2 regions of the Paraburkholderia agricolaris genome follow, and region 2 is predicted to be linked to the other one. Evidence: riboswitches for the same ligand, from Rfam matches in the RefSeq annotation. Region 2 holds a riboswitch; the other holds the start of a gene.
The links. Region 2 has a riboswitch for glycine ahead of gcvT (glycine cleavage system aminomethyltransferase GcvT). Riboswitches for the same ligand answer to the same signal wherever they lie in the genome.
Positions count from the first base shown of each region.

Region 1 (5,125 bases), on a different contig from region 2:
GTTCATCGAGAAACGCCTCGACCGACGAAATGTCGGCAAATCCATGCAGGCGCGCGCTGTTCAGGCGCAATTCGGCGGCGGTCTGCGGACCGCGCAGCAGCAACGTGGTCAGCAAGGCCGCCGACTGACTCGGCAAGCCCAGGACACGATTCATGTTGTGCTCGAAGCGCGGCACGCGGCTGCTGCTGCCTTCCATTACGAGGCTCAGGCGCTTCAGGCCGTCAACGGCGGTCAGCACTTCGGCTTCGGTCGCGTTGATCACGGGCGATCGGCCGGTCTTCTGGTTGCAGCCCAAGGTCAGTGCGTTTAGCGAAAGCGGATAGCTGTCCGGCACGGTGTGCTGCTTTTCGACCAGCACGCCGAGCACGCGCCCTTCAAGCAAGGTCAATGCGCGGATGGAGGGGCGGGAAACAGCGTCGGGAGTGGAGTTCATAGAGGATGTCGCGGCAAGCGCCGCCGGGTCTCGTGGACGGTGTGCGTGATCGATGCACAGCCCCGTTGCGCAACCGGGCGGCGGGTTTTAGTTGGTGGGCACCATCATAAACGCCCAGGCCACGCGCGGTGTACGAATCTCTGCGATGCCCCGGCCGTCCTGAACGCGTTCGCGTCCCTTTGAGTGTTTTTTTCTCGTTGACGCATTCCCGCATTAGAGATAATTTCCCGAATATGGAAAACACACCCTCCGACGACAACGCCATCGACCGCCGCATCGCCCAGCGTCTGCGAGCGCTGCGCGCTGAGCGCAACTGGTCCCTCGACGATCTCGCAAAACTCAGCAACGTCAGCCGCGCCACGCTGTCCCGCCTCGAAAACGCCGCCGTGAGCCCCACGGCCAGCGTGCTGGGCAAGCTGTGCGTCGCCTACGGCTTGCCGATGTCGCGCCTCATGCACATGGTCGAAGAAGACTTCGCGCCGCTGGTCCCGCGCAATGCGCAGGCCGTCTGGACCGACGCGAGCAGCGGCTTCCGGCGCCGCTCCGTGTCGCCGCCGGCTCAGGCGCTGAGCGGCGAGGCACTGGAATGCGAACTCGATGCCGGCGCGCGAATCGATTACGACGCGTCGCCGCGAGCCGGCATCGAACATCATCTGATCCTGCTCGAAGGGCAATTGCAGATCACCGTCGACGGCCGGAGTCACGATCTGCAAGCCGGTGACTGTCTGCGCTATCAGTTATTCGGCCCCAGCGCTTTCGCCACTCCCGCGCACAGCGCGGCCCGCTACATCCTCTTCATCGTCTGAGTTCCAGCCAACATGAGCGCCACCACTATCACGACCTTCTCCGCCGACGAGCTCGTCCGGCATCTGCCCGAACTCGGCGCGCTGCTGCGTGCCTGCGTCCATGACGGCGCGAGCGTGGGATTTGTGCTGCCGCATAGCGTTGCAGAGAGTGAGGCGTTCTGGAGCGGCAAGGTGTTGCCGTCGCTGCGTGCGGGCGCGCTGGTATTGTTCGTCGCGCGTCATGGCGAGTCGATCGCGGGCACCGTGCAACTCGATTACGACACGATGCCCAATCAACGCCATCGCGCCGAAGTGCGCAAGCTGCTGGTTCACCCGGCGTTTCGCCGCCAAGGCATTGCCAAAGCGCTGATGGTGGAGCTGGAGCGCCGTGCGCGGCAACTGCAACGCAGCTTGCTAACACTCGATACGCGCACCGGCGATAAAGCGGAGCCGCTCTATACCGCGCTGGGTTATCAAACGGCCGGTGTGATTCCGCAGTTTTGCCGCGACACGCGGGAGGAGCGGCTCGATTCGACCACCATCATGTACAAGGCGTTGTGACGAGCCGGCGCGCAAGACAGCGCTGAAGATTCGCGCGCGTCTTCAGCGCGTGGCTTAACGGCGCGCGTCGAACGCGATCCGCACGGCCAGGCCGGCGAGCACGGTGCCCATCAGCCAGCGTTGCACCAGCAGCCACACCGGGCGCCCGGCGAGAAAGCCGGCGATCGAACCCGCCATGCTGGCAATCAGCGCATTGACCGTGACCGCAATGACAATCTGCACGCAGCCGAGCGCGATCGATTGCGACAGCACGCTGCCGTGCCCCGGCGAAATGAACTGCGGCAGCAGCGACAGGTACATGACCGCGATCTTCGGATTCGCGAGGTTCGTGACGAGGCCCATCGTAAAGAGCTTGCGGCGGCTGTCGTGCGGCAGGTCGCGCACCTGGAACGGTGAGCGGCCACCCGGTTTGACCGCCTGCCAGGCCAGATACAACAGGTAAAGCGCGCCGCCGAAACGCAGCGCGTCGTACGCATAGGGCACCGTCAACAGCAGCGCCGTGATACCGAACGCGGCACAAAACATATAGAACACGTAGCCGAGCGCGACGCCGCCGAGTGACACGAGCCCGGCGCGCCGCCCCTGGCAGAGCGATCGCGAGATCAGGTAGATCATGTTCGGACCCGGCGTAAGCACCATGCCGAGTGAGACCAGCGCGAAAGCGAGCAACGTTGTAGCAGTGGGCACGGCGGCTCCTCTGTCGATTGAAGGCGGGCACTATGCCGCCGAATATAGCCGATGTCATAGCCGATGTCATAGCCGATGTCATAGCCGATGTCGCCCACGCCAACCCAATCGCCGTCCTGCCGATGGGGCTTTTCAGCCTGCCCCGCGCAAGGGGTCGCCGGATCGATTGGGCGCGGCATCACACGAAACACTTGCGGCGAAATTTTTTGCCCGGTATTGTCGAGCCGTTCTGCAATGCAGTGCGGGAGAGATCGTCAGAGGCTTGTGACGACGCCGACGGAGCAACCGCCCCGGAAACTCTCAGGCAAAAGGACCGCGCAGCAGGAACATCTGGAGAGCGGCGCCGTGCGCGCCCACCGAAGGGGATTCCCGGCATGGCGCCTAGATCGCGCTCCTCTGCTTGCGGGAAGAAACTCTCAGGTACATGGACAGATGGGGCATCGACGCCGGTTTCGACACGAAATCGACACCGGTGATGCCCAACTACTCTGGATCATGTCATGTCACGAATCGCCATTATTGGCGCCGGCATTACCGGCGTCACGACTGCTCACGCCCTCGCGCAGCGCGGCCACCACGTCACCGTGTTCGAACGTCATCGCTATGCTGCGATGGAGACCTCGTTCGCCAATGGCGGGCAGTTGTCCGCCAGCAATGCCGAAGTCTGGAACAGCGCCGCCACCGTACTGAAGGGCCTGCGCTGGATGCTCACGCGCGACGCCCCGCTGCTGCTCAATCCCATGCCCACGTGGCACAAGTATTCGTGGATGGGAGAGTTTCTGCGGCAGATTCCGCATTACCGCGCGAACACGGTCGAGACCGTCCGGCTCGCGATTGCGGCGCGCGAACATCTGTTTTCGATTGCCGAGCGCGAAGGGATTGACTTCGATCTGGAGCGGCGCGGCATTCTGCACATCTACAAGACCCGCAAGGAATTCGACGCGGCGAACAAGGTGAATGCGTTGTTGCGCGAAGGCGGTCTCGATCGCAATCCGGTGACGGCCACGGAGTTGCAGCAGATCGAGCCTGCGCTGCAGGGCGATTTTTTCGGCGGCTTCTTCACGCCTTCCGACTCGACCGGCGACATTCATAAATTCACACGCGGCCTCGCCAGCGCCTGCGCGCGGCACGGCGTCGAGTTTCATTACGATGCCGAGATCACAGCGATCGACCAGCCGGCCGAAGGACGGTTTTCGATGACGGTCAATCTCGAGGGCGAGTTACAGCGCTTTGCCTTTGAGCGGATCGTCGTGTGCGCCGGAGTGAAGAGCCGCGACTTTGCGGCGATGCTGGGCGATCACGTAAACGTCTATCCGGTGAAGGGCTATTCGATCACCGTGTACCTCGACGATGAAGTCAGCCAACAGCGCGCGCCGTGGGTCAGCTTGCTCGACGATAGCGCGAAGATCGTGACGAGCCGGCTCGGTGTTGATCGTTTCCGGGTGGCGGGCACGGCGGAGATCAACGGCTTTAACCGCGATATCCGCTCGGACCGGATCGCTCCGCTGGTGGACTGGACGCGCCGGCATTTTCCAGAGGTGTCGACGTCGCGCGTGATTCCGTGGGCGGGCTTGCGGCCGATGTTGCCGAGCATGCTGCCCAAGGTGGGCCGCGGCAAGCGGCGTGGCGTGTTCTACAACACCGGCCACGGGCATCTGGGGTGGACGTTGTCGGCAGCCACGGCGCAGGCGGTAGCCGGGGTTATTGAATAGGCCCGCGCACGCACGGGCATGCCGTTACCAGAATGCCCGCTTGAAAAGACTGAGCCGGTTCACCCGGAAAAGACGAGCCGGACGCTGATTGCCGCCCTGAAACTGGTCGGTCGCAATCAGAATGTCCGCCTCGTCAGCCGCTTCACCCGGCGTAAGTTCTCCCACCTTGATGCCCAAACGCGACCGGAACGTACCGCGCGACACGGTCTCGCCAAAAATCTGTTCGTAAATGCCCTGAAGCTGCGTCAACGTGAACAGTTCCGGCAGCAGCCAGCACGGCAGCGTGGAATAGCTTGCCTTGTTGCGCACGCGCTGCACCGCCTCCTGAACCTGCCCGGCGTGGTCGAAGACGAGTTCCGGAAGCTCGTCCACGTCGTAGAAGTGAAATACCCCTGCCCCGGCCTCGCTCAGTTCGGCGTGCGGAATCAGCGCGACGTGCGCGACGGCAACCGACCAGCCGCGGGGATCGCGATCAGGGCCGCCGAAGGTTCGCAACTGTTCGAGGTAACGCGGTACGAGCCCGGTTTTGTCCCGCAGCACGCGGTAGGCCGTCGCTTCCATGGAAGCATCCTCGTCCACATGCACGTAACCGCCCGGTAGCGCCAGACTGCCTTTCCCAGGCGAGCGCTCGCGCCGGTGTAGCGCAACCTTCAGCCGCCCATCGTCCAAAGTCAGCAAAACAATGTCGACGCTTACGTCCGGCGTGGTGTGGCTGTGTTTCATTGGAAAATCCCCTGCCGAATATGCGGCACAAGTATTTTTCCATACTTAGTTGCAAAACTCAACTAAGTCGGATTATACTTGAACCAAGTTAGTCGAACATCTCGACGAAGGTCCATGGAGGATAGCAATGATTCAGGTTTTTGCGGTGTCACGCGATCGGTCCGAACAGGTGCTGCCGATACGCAAACTGGTCTTCCCAGGTGGCGAGGTCAATGTCGCCGTGG
Region 1 is NZ_QPER01000002.1:1,856,173-1,861,297, reverse strand. Features, by position in the region: gene GH665_RS29700 (YceH family protein) at 1-433, opposite strand, end outside; gene GH665_RS29695 (helix-turn-helix domain-containing protein) at 667-1,239, shown strand; gene GH665_RS29690 (GNAT family N-acetyltransferase) at 1,252-1,779, shown strand; gene GH665_RS29685 (LysE family translocator) at 1,834-2,466, opposite strand; glycine riboswitch at 2,699-2,792, shown strand; gene GH665_RS29680 (D-amino acid dehydrogenase) at 2,967-4,178, shown strand; gene GH665_RS29675 (NUDIX hydrolase) at 4,203-4,901, opposite strand; gene GH665_RS29670 (phosphoribosyltransferase family protein) at 5,029-5,125, shown strand, end outside.
Region 1: linked by a shared signal. The riboswitch ahead of GH665_RS29680 (D-amino acid dehydrogenase) and the one ahead of gcvT (glycine cleavage system aminomethyltransferase GcvT) in region 2 are both predicted to bind glycine.

Region 2 (5,125 bases):
GCTTGCCGCCCGGAGTTCGGAAGAGGGAGTCCGGCTGCCGTTCGAACGTATTCGCTGACTTTTTTTGCGTACGTTACAGGGTACTTACAAGGCACTTGCCTGCCTTTCGGATTGTCCGGCGGTGGCACGCGAACACTGCCGCCGCCCGGCGCGAAACTCCTGACAATCCCGAAAGGAACATAACGTTACAAATAACCCCCTCTTTGCGGTCAGCGTAAATCGCCGGCAATCCGTTGCTACCCCAGTAGCACCTACACAAAACGACAACGACTTCCGGAGAGTCCATGCCCCGTATCGCCCGCGCAGTAGCAGCATGCGCATTGCTCAGCTCTCTCGCCGCCTGCGTGGTGGCGCCCCAGCAACCCGCGCCGGCGCCGCGCCCCAACCCGCAGCAGATTGCGGATGAGCGCCTCCATCAAGTCAATGGCCGCATCGACAACCTGAGCCGTCGTATTGACGCTCACGTCAACCAAGGCTATTACCCGCCCCCGCAAGGCGGCGCATTGCACCACCGTCTCGACGTGATCCGCCAGGAAGCGCACGATATGGCGGCGCAACACGGCGGCGGTCTGTCCGGCGACGAACAGCGCGTGTTGAACCAGGAACTGGACAACGCGGCACACGCCATCGGCGAATAAATCGGCGAATAATCGCGCCAGTTCAGGCACCGAAGCAAAGAAGCGCGGGCATTGCGTCCCGCGCTTTTTTTGACCTCAGCAAGCCCGCTGAGCCGCCCACCTTGCCCGTTGCGGGCCTTTATTTGACAAGCCCCCGGCCCTCGCGTACATTCGCCGCACGCGTCGGGAGAGCGTGCTGGCCGCAGAAAATCGCAGGCCGCACCGCCGAAGGGGCACACCCACAAACTCTCAGGCAAAAGGACCGGCCGCGTCGAGAAACCCGCGTTATAGCAACGTCAACGCATCGGTTTTTCGCACTCTGGAGAGCGGCAGTAGCCGTCTGCATCGTTTATAGCGGTGCAGATTCCGGCAAGCTGCCCACCGAAGGGGCGCGCGTTTCACCGTAGCGATCACGGCTTCACATCGCACGGCAGCGCAATCTCTCAGGTATCGAGGACAGAGGGGTCATGCAACGCAAATCGCTCGCAGCCGGCAGGCCGCGAGGCGTAGCGCCGCATGGCCTTTTTTGTTTCGCGAGACGCCTGAGGCCCCATGACCGAACTCAAACACACCCCGCTCAACGCCACCCATCGTGCGCTCAACGCCCGCATGGTCGATTTCGGCGGCTGGGACATGCCTGTCAATTACGGCTCGCAGATCGACGAACACCGCGCCGTGCGTACCGACGCCGGCATGTTCGACGTCTCGCACATGTGCGTCGTCGATTTCACTGGCGAGCGTGTACGCGCCTTCTTCGAATACGCGCTGGCCAACAACGTCGCCAAGCTGCAAACGCCGGGCCGCGCGCTCTACTCCTGTCTGCTGAACCCGAACGGCGGCGTGATCGACGATCTGATCGTTTATTACTTCGGCGAAGATCACTTCCGCGTGGTCGTCAACGCCGGCACCGCCGATAAAGACATTGCGTGGTTCGGCCAGCTCAACGCCGAAGGCGGCTTTGGCCTGACCATCACGCCGCGCCGCGACTACGCGATCGTCGCCGTGCAAGGCCCGAACGCCCGCGAAAAAGTCTGGCAAACCATACCGGCCGCGCGCGCCGCCACGGAAAACCTGAAACCCTTCAACGCCGCGCGCGTCGACGCTACGCCGTTCGGCGAACTCACCGTCGCCCGCACCGGCTACACCGGCGAAGACGGCTTTGAAATCATCGTCCCGGCGGACCACGTCGCAGCGTTGTGGAACGCGCTGCAGGCACAAGGCGTGCGCCCCGCAGGTCTTGGCGCACGAGACACGCTGCGCCTCGAAGCCGGCATGAACCTGTACGGCCAGGACATGGACGACAACGTCTCGCCGCTCGACGCCGGCCTCGCCTGGACCGTCGATCTGAGCTCGCCGCGCGACTTCATCGGCAAGGGCAAGCTCGAAGCCAACGGCTCGCAAGCCGCGTTCGTCGGTCTGATCCTGCTGAAGGAAAACGGCAAGGCGGCAGGCGTGCTGCGTGCTCATCAGCAAGTCGTCACGCCCCAAGGCGAAGGCGAAATCACCAGCGGCACTTTTTCCCCCACCATGCAGGAATCGATCGCTTTTGCGCGCGTGCCGAAAGGCGTGCAGCCGGGCGACACCGTTCACGTCCAGATTCGTGACAAAAACGTCCCTGCAAGCGTGGTAAAACTGCCGTTCGTGCGCAACGGCAAGGTGCTCGCAGTTTAAGCAGCCGGCGCGTGCGTCACCACTTTGAAACACTACCAAATCACACCGCATAGGAGCATCCGATGAGCATCCCGGCCGATCTGAAATACACCGAATCGCACGAGTGGGTCCGCACCGAAGCGGACGGCACGCTGACGGTCGGCATCACCGACCACGCGCAGGAAGCGCTCGGCGACATCGTCTTCTTCGAAGTCCAGGAACTGGGCAAGACCGTCGACGCGGGCGACACCGTCGCCGTGATCGAGTCGGTGAAAGCCGCTTCCGATATCTACGCTCCGGTCGCGGGCGAGATCATCGAGGCGAACCCGGCTGTTGCCGATACGCCGGACGGCGTCAACAGCGCGCCGTACGAAAACTGGCTCTTCAAGATCAAGCCGGCTGCGGGCGCATCGCTGGACCGCCTGATTGACGCGGACGCTTACTCGAAGTCGATCGGCGCCTGATTCACCGTACGTTGCACCATTACGTTTAAACCCGACAGGCGCGGCGCGTCCGATTCAACCATCGAACGGACGCCCGCACCGGCAGGAACACCTCATGAAGCTCGAACATCCGGATCGTCTGATGAACCGCACTCCTCTCTCGCTCGCCGCGCTCGAAGTGCATGACGCCTTCGCAGAACGGCACATCGGCCCGGATTCGGCCGACCAGCAGGCGATGCTTGAAGCCCTCGGCTTCGCGTCGCGCGCCGCGCTGATCGACGCCGTCATTCCGAAGACGATCCGCCGGGCCGAAACGCTGCCGCTCGGCCCCTTCGTGCAACCGAAGAGCGAAGCGGAAGCGCTCGCCGCGCTGCGCGAACTCGCGGACAAGAACCAGGTGTTCCGCTCGTACATCGGGCAAGGCTATTACAACGCGCACACGCCGGCGGTGATCCTGCGTAATGTGCTCGAAAATCCGGCGTGGTACACCGCGTACACGCCGTATCAGCCGGAAATCTCGCAGGGCCGTCTGGAAGCGCTGCTGAACTTCCAGCAGATGATCGTCGACCTGACGGGTCTGGCGATTTCGAACGCGTCGCTGCTCGACGAAGCCACCGCCGCTGCCGAAGCGATGACGCTGCTGCAACGCGTCGGCAAGCCGAAGTCGAATGTGTTTTATGTCGCCGACGACGTGCTGCCGCAAACCATCGAAGTGGTGAAAACGCGCGCCACGCCGGTCGGCATCGAAGTGAAAGTGGGCCCGGCCGCGGACGCCGCAAACGCGAATGCGTTCGGCGTGCTGCTGCAATATCCGGGTGTCAACGGCGACGTGCGCGACTACCGCGCACTCGCTGACGCGATCCACGCAGCGGGCGGCCACGTGGTGGTCGCCGCCGATCTGCTCGCACTGACCGTTCTGACGCCGCCGGGTGAATGGGGCGCGGACGTGGCCGTCGGCAACACGCAGCGTTTCGGCGTGCCGGTCGGTTTCGGCGGCCCGCACGCGGCTTACCTCGCCGTACGCGACGAATTCAAGCGCCAGATGCCGGGCCGTCTCGTCGGCGTGACGGTCGACGCGCAAGGCAATCCGGCATTGCGTCTCGCGCTGCAAACGCGTGAACAACATATCCGCCGCGAAAAAGCGACCTCGAACGTGTGCACCGCGCAAGCGCTGCTCGCGATCATGGCCAGCATGTACGCGGTTTATCACGGACCGCACGGTCTGAAAACGATCGCACTGCGAGTGAACCGTATCGCTGCGCTGCTCGCCGAAGGCGCGAAGCAACTCGGCTACCCGCTGGTCAACGAAACCTTCTTCGACACGCTGACGTTCGAAAGCGGCGCGCGTACCCAGGCGCTGCACGACGCCGCCAAAGCCCGGCGCATCAACCTGCGCCGCGTGAGCGACACGCAAGTCGGCCTGTCGGTCGACGAAACCACGACGCGCCATGATCTGGCCGATCTGCTCGCCGCGTTCGCGGAAGCCGCGGGCGCGAAAGACGTGCCGCAAGTCGATGCGCTCGACGCAGCGATCGCCGCGTCGAACACCGCGTCGGTGCCGGCCGCGCTGGAACGCACCAGCGCGTACCTCACGCACCACGTGTTCAACCGTCATCATTCTGAAACGGAAATGCTGCGCTATCTGCGCAGCCTGTCGGACAAGGATCTCGCGCTCGACCGCTCGATGATTCCGCTCGGCTCGTGCACGATGAAGCTGAATGCGACCTCGGAAATGCTGCCGGTCACGTGGCCCGAATTCGGCCAGATCCATCCGTTCGCACCGGCCGAGCAAACCGTCGGCTACCGCGAAATGATCGACCAGCTCGAAGAAATGCTGGTTGCGGCAACGGGTTACGCCGCCGTGTCGCTGCAACCGAATGCCGGCTCGCAAGGCGAGTACGCGGGTCTGCTGATCATCCATGCATACCACGCATCGCGCGGCGAAGCGCATCGCAACGTTTGCCTGATTCCCGCTTCGGCGCACGGCACGAACCCGGCGTCGGCACAAATGGCCGGCATGCAAGTGGTCGTGGTGGCTTGCGACGCGCAAGGCAACGTCGATATCGAAGACCTGAAGAAGAAAGCCGATCAACACGCTGAGAAGCTCGCGGCGATCATGATCACGTATCCGTCCACGCACGGCGTGTTCGAGGCGAACGTCCGCGAAATCTGCGAGATCGTGCATGCGCACGGCGGCCAGGTGTATGTGGATGGCGCGAACATGAACGCGATGGTCGGCCTGTGCGCGCCGGGCCAGTTCGGCGGCGACGTCTCGCACCTGAACCTGCACAAGACCTTCTGTATTCCGCACGGCGGCGGCGGACCGGGCGTCGGTCCGGTCGCGGTCGGCGCGCATCTCGCGCAATTCCTGCCGAACCAGATTGCGACGGGCTACGAGCGCGCGCCGAACGGTAT
Region 2 is NZ_QPER01000001.1:4,688,923-4,694,047, forward strand. Features, by position in the region: gene GH665_RS20750 (oxidoreductase) at 1-58, shown strand, start outside; gene GH665_RS20755 (hypothetical protein) at 285-638, shown strand; glycine riboswitch at 792-893, shown strand; glycine riboswitch at 927-1,087, shown strand; gene gcvT (glycine cleavage system aminomethyltransferase GcvT) at 1,170-2,288, shown strand; gene gcvH (glycine cleavage system protein GcvH) at 2,351-2,731, shown strand; gene gcvP (aminomethyl-transferring glycine dehydrogenase) at 2,826-5,125, shown strand, end outside.